Bosea vaviloviae: one gene and its partner. The protein of the gene in region 1 interacts with the protein of each later gene in a pairwise test. Links are inferred from orthologs where the notes say so. Each region holds a gene or a part of one and is shown on either strand. Other genes may lie near its edges.

Evidence for each region. The genes of interacting proteins can lie anywhere in the genome.
Region 2: the proteins of cysK (region 1) and cysE interact in binary tests that used the Escherichia coli proteins (3 or more experiments, as listed by UniProt). The link is inferred for Bosea vaviloviae from one-to-one orthologs.

The regions. Positions count from the first base shown.
Region 1 is NZ_CP017147.1:1,096,884-1,099,822, forward strand. It holds cysK (cysteine synthase A), read left to right. Parts: upstream 1-946; coding sequence 947-1,933; downstream 1,934-2,939. Other genes in the region: dut (dUTP diphosphatase), read left to right, coding at 1-413; BHK69_RS05180 (RrF2 family transcriptional regulator), read left to right, coding at 410-862; BHK69_RS05190 (GNAT family N-acetyltransferase), read left to right, coding at 1,930-2,382; BHK69_RS05195 (VOC family protein), read right to left, coding at 2,397-2,939.
Region 2 is NZ_CP017147.1:5,125,665-5,128,524, reverse strand. It holds cysE (serine O-acetyltransferase), read left to right. Parts: upstream 1-936; coding sequence 937-1,785; downstream 1,786-2,860. Other genes in the region: BHK69_RS23570 (LysR substrate-binding domain-containing protein), read right to left, coding at 1,857-2,816; BHK69_RS23580 (alpha/beta fold hydrolase), read left to right, coding at 1-757.

The DNA.
Region 1 (2,939 bases):
GGCTTGATCTGCGCGCGGCGCTGGAAGAGGGGAGCATGCTCGTCATGGCTCCCGGCGAGCGCATTGCGATTCCCACCGGCCTTGCCCTGCAATTGCCGGTGGGCTTCGAGGCGCAGGTGCGCCCACGCTCTGGATTGGCGTTGAGGCATGGCATCACGCTGCTCAACGCGCCGGGCACGGTCGACAGCGATTATCGCGGCGAGGTCACGGCCATCCTGATCAATCTCGGCCAGGAGCCCTTCACGATCCGTCGCGGCGACCGCATCGCGCAATTGGTGATCGCACCGGTCACGCAGGCCCATCTCGTCGAGACGACAATCCTGGACGAAACCGCGCGCGGCGCCGGCGGCTTCGGCTCGACCGGCGTCTCGGACACGGTCAAGTCGGATACGGTCAAGGGAGCCGTCGCGTGAACCTGCTCTCGCGTCGCAGCCTGCTCGCCATCGCGGCGGTGGTCGATATCGCCCTGCATGCGCGGCCCTCGCCGGTCGCCGCCAAAATGCTGGCGGGGCGGCATGATCTGCCGCCGCGCCATCTCGAGACGCTGCTGCAGGCGCTGGTCCGGGTCGGCATCCTGAAGGGGGTGCGCGGCCCCCGCGGCGGCTATGAATTGGCGCGCGAGCGCCGCCGGATCACCGCCGGCGAGATCGCGCGCGCGGCGATGCAGGAGGCTGGCGAGGATGGCCTCGGGCCCTTGCCGCAATCGCGCCTGATCGACCTCGTGGTCGGCCCGCAAGTGGAACGAGCCTCGCAGGCCTTTCTCTCGACACTGGATGGAGTCACTGTCGAGGAGCTGTGCCAGCAGGCGGAGCGAGAAGCGGCCTTTGACGGGGCCAGCGCGACCACTGATTTCACAATCTAAATTTGTATATATTGTCTATCATCGACATGGACTGTGAATTGAATTAGCGTCGCCATCAATCAAGATCATTCCCAGGAGGATCCCATGACCGAGGCAGTGCGCACGCTCCACCCCGCTCCGAGCAAGGCCCCAGGCCGCGGCCGGGTCTATGAATCGATCACCGACACCATCGGCGACACCCCCCTGGTCAAGCTCAACCGCCTGCCGGCCGAGCGTGGCGTCAAGGCGACGATCCTGGCCAAGCTCGAATTCTTCAACCCGATCTCCAGCGTCAAGGACCGCATCGGCGTCAACATGGTCGATGCGCTGGAGGCGTCAGGCGCGTTGAAACCGGGCGGCACGCTGATCGAGCCGACCTCGGGCAATACCGGTATCGCGCTCGCCTTTGTCGCCGCCGCGCGCGGCTATCGCCTGATCCTGGTGATGCCGGAGACGATGTCGCTGGAGCGCCGCAAGATGCTGGCGCTGCTCGGCGCCGAGCTCGTGCTGACGCCCGGTCCCGGCGGCATGCGCGGCGCTGTCGCCCGGGCCGAGGAGCTCAAGGCGGAGATTCCGGGCTCGATCATCCCGCAGCAATTCGAGAACCCGCATAATCCGGAAATCCATCGCAAGACCACCGCCGAGGAGATCTGGAACGACACTGACGGCAAGGTCGACATCTTCATCTCCGGCGTCGGCACGGGCGGCACCATCACCGGCGTCGGCCAGGTGCTCAAGGCGCGCAACCCCGGCGTGAAGATCATCGCGGTCGAGCCCGAGGATTCGCCGGTGCTGTCGGGCGGCGCGCCCGGCCCGCACAAGATCCAGGGCATCGGCGCCGGCTTCGTGCCGGGCATCCTTGACCGCTCGGTGATCGACGAGGTCGTCACCGTCGGCAATCAGACCTCCTTCGAGACGGCGCGCGCACTTGCCAGGAGCGAGGGCATTCCCGCCGGCATCTCGTCGGGGGCAGCGGTGGCTGCGGCGCTCGAAGTCGGCGCGCGGCCGGAGAACGCCGGCAAGACCATCGTCGTGATCATCCCCTCCTTCGCCGAGCGCTATATTTCGAGCGCCTTGTTCGAGGGTCTGTGACGCCGGCCTCGGTTCAGATCGTCCGCGTCGGCGCTGCGCTGCCGGACGGTTTCGAGGCCTTGCGGCAAGAGGCGGCCGGCGAGGATTACGCCTTCCTCGACCGGCTGACTGATGAGGTCGCGCGCGGCGACTATGCCGGCGATGGCGACCTGCCTGTGCTCTTCGCAGCCTATGTGGAGGGTGAATTGGCGGGTCTGGGCGGCCTCACGCCCGACCCTTATGACCCGGAGCCGGAGCTCGCCCGGCTGCGTCATGTCTATGTGCGTCCCGCCCGCCGCCGCCATGGCGTCGGGCGCGCCATTGCGGCGGCCCTGATCCAGCAGGGCTTTGCCGTGGCGGCGCGGCTCTCTTTGCGCGCTGCCGATGACCGCGCCGCCGCCTTCTGGGATGCGGAAGGTTTCCGGCGCGATCTCAGCGGCGCGACGCGCACGCATCTGCTGGAACGCTGAGCCCGCCCAGCCTGTTAGCGGCGCAGTACGAGCCTGTTGCCCCAGGGATCGGCGATCGCGGGTCCCTTGGCATCCTCGCTGCCGCCGGCAGCCAGGATACGCCGGCGCATCGCCTCGAAATCCCCGGCATCGCGAGCCACCAGCTCGAAGAAGCCGAGCCCAGTCTCGCCCTCGCCGCGTGCGCTCGCGCCACGGCTGTTCCAGATATTGCCGGCGATGTGGTGGTGATAACCGCCGCTGGAGAGGAAGCTCGCGCCGGGATAGCGCACCATCAGGTCGAAGCCGAGTTTGCCGGCGTAGAAAGCCTCAGCCTCAGCCGTATCGCCGACGCGCAGATGGATATGGCCCATGCGCGTGCCGTTGGGCATGCCGGCATAGGGGCCAGCCTGCGCCTCGTTCAGCAGCGCCTGCAGATCGAGCCGCTCGGTCGCCATCTTGAGCGCGCCGTCACGGCGCGGCCAATCGGCGCGCGGGCGGTCGCGATAGATCTCGATGCCGTTGCCCTCGGGGTCCGACAGATAGAGCGCCTCGCTGACGAGATGGTCGGAGGCGCCTTC
Region 2 (2,860 bases), 4.0 Mb from region 1 along the record:
CTCATCCGACGGAGTCAATCTCGCCTATATCGACCTCGCGCCGACAAGCGAGGTTGCGCGCGGCGAGACGGTCATGCTCGTCCACGGCTTCGGCTCCAGCCATATGGTCAACTGGGTCAACACCCAATGGACGAAAACGCTGACCCATGCCGGATACCGTGTCGTCGCGCTCGACAATCGCGGCCATGGCCAGAGCGAGAAGCTCTATGAGCCGGCCGCCTATTCCTCGCAGATCATGGCCGAGGATGTGCGCTGCCTGATGGACCATCTCGATATCTCGCAGGCCGCGGTGATGGGCTATTCGATGGGCGCGCGGATCTCGGCGCATCTGGCGCTGGCGCATCCAGATCGCCTGCGGGCGCTGCTGCTCGGCGGGCTCGGCATCCATCTGGTCGAGGGCGTCGGCCTGCCGCTCGGCATTGCGGATGCCATGGAGGCGCCCTCGCTCGATGTCCTGACCGACCCGATGCAGCGGATGTTCCGCGCCTTTGCCGATGCGACCAAGAGCGATCTCAGGGCGCTCGCCGCCTGCATCAGGGGCTCGCGCCAGACCTTGACCGCTGCACAAGTCGGGCAGATCGCGGTGCCGACCCTGGTCAGCGTCGGCACGAAGGACGATGTCGCGGGTTCCGGGCCGGAGCTTGCGGCGTTGATCCCGAATGCCGAAGCGTTCGACATCGAAGGCCGCGACCACAATCTCGCCGTCGGCGACAAGAGCCACAAACAGGCGGTGCTGGATTTCCTGGCGCGGGTCTGAACGGGCGGGCCGGCGGGCGGGAAAGCGGAGTCCCTTCAGGGTTTTGCGCCCGGCGGCTGCGGTCTTGATTCAAGCGGGTGCGGGGCCGATCTGACACTTCCGCGCTTTCGCGTTTGGCGGTTCGCCACCGCAATGTGCTAGAGTTTGAATTCGTCTTACGTCTCCATCGGAGAATGATCATGCCGTCTGGGCGCTCCGTCATAGAAGCACGCGATCCCGCTACCGGGCTCGACCGTGTCGATCCCGTCTGGGCCAGGTTGCGGCGCGAGGCTGAAGCTGCGGTCGCCAGCGAGCCGTCGCTTGCCAGTCTGATCACGGCCTCCGTGCTGAACCAGCCGAGCTTCGAGGCGGCGGTCAGCCACCGCGTCGCGATGCGCCTCGGGCATGTGGCTGTTCCAGCCGATCTGATCGCGCAGGCTTTCGAGGAGGCGCTTATTGCCGATCCGGAGATCAGTCAGGGCATACGGGCCGATGCGCTCGCGGTGATGGACCGCGACCCGGCCTGCTACCGGGTGCTGGAGCCGGTGCTGTTCTTCAAGGGCTTCCACGCCTTGCAGGCCCATAGGCTGGCTCATTGGCTGCACCGGCAGGGGCGGCGCGATTTCGCGCTTTATCTGCAGAGCCGCTCATCGGAAGTGTTCCAGACCGATATCAACCCGGCCGCGGTGATCGGCAAGGGCATCTTCCTCGACCATGCCACCGGCCTCGTCGTCGGCGAGACCACGGTGATCGAGGACGATGTCTCGATGCTGCAGGACGTGACGCTGGGCGGAACCGGCAAGCAGGGCGGCGACCGCCACCCCAAGATCCGCAAGGGTGTGCTGATCGGCGCCGGCGCCAAGATCCTCGGCAATATCGAGATCGGCCAATGCGCCCGCGTCGCAGCAGGCTCGGTCGTGCTGCAGGCCGTGCCGCGCAACAAGACCGTCGCCGGCGTGCCGGCCAAGGTCGTCGGCGAGGCCGGCTGCGCCGAGCCGTCGCGCTCGATGGATCAGATCCTGGCCGGGGATTGCGGCAGCGCGATCTGAGCTGATTGCGCCTGCATTTCGAGAGCATTGCGCGAAAAAGTGGGTACCGGTTTTTCGCAAGAGCAATGCGCTCAGCTTTTAGGATCGATCACGTTTTTCGCATTCGGACCAAGCCGTCCGAATGCGACGTGATCGAGCAGGCTGCGCGCGATCTCGCGCCGGCTGGCATGCGCGCTTGCTTGTGAGTTCAGGACGAGCGTCAGCGCGTCTCCGGTCGGCATCGCGTCCATGAAGGGGGCGGCAAGCCTGCCGTCGCGCAGATGCGGCGCAATCAGGCTCATCCGGCCCATCAGCACACCGGAGCCCGAGAGCGCGGCGTCGAGCGCCAGGCTGTAGAGCGAGAAGGAAGGGCCGCGGGCCGGGTCGATCGTCCCGATGCACCCCGTGAAGGCGAGCCAGCGCCGCCAATCATCCCGCCAGACAGCGTCATGCAGCAAGGTCGCGCGCGCCAGATCATTGACGCTTGTGAGCGTGCGCGCCAGTGCCGGCGCGCAGACCGGCAGGATCGCGTCCGGACCCAACGTCAGCGCATCGACGGGGCGCGCCTCGGGGCCGAGATAAAACAGCGCCAGATCATGCGGCTCGCGGCGTGGATCCGGCGGTTGCTCCATCGCGGAGACCGAGATCTGCAGTCCGGGAAACGCCGCCTGCAGCGCGGCCAGGCGCGGCGAGAGCCAGAGCTGGGCGATGCAGGGCAGGGCGGCGATGGTCAGTGCGCGGCCTTCATGCCCGGCGTTCAAGTCCTGCCCTGCGCGTAAGTCCTGCACGGCTTGTCCCAGCGTATCGAAGCCGCGCGTCAGCTTGGGCAGGGCGTTGCGCGCGCCCTCCGTAAGTTCCACCCGCTGGGCGAGGCGGCGAAACAGCGGGAAGCCGAGCCATGCCTCCAACTGCCGGATCTGCTGCGTCACCGCGCCGGCCGTGACGCCGAGCTCTTCGGCTGCCTTGACGAAGCTCTCGCAGCGCGCCGCCGCCTCGAAGGCCCGCAAGGCGTTGAGGGAGGGCAGGCGCGGGCGCGGCGGCTTAACGGGCATGACGGGTCCTCTCTTAGGCTGAGATTTTCTCTGCCTGCGAGCGA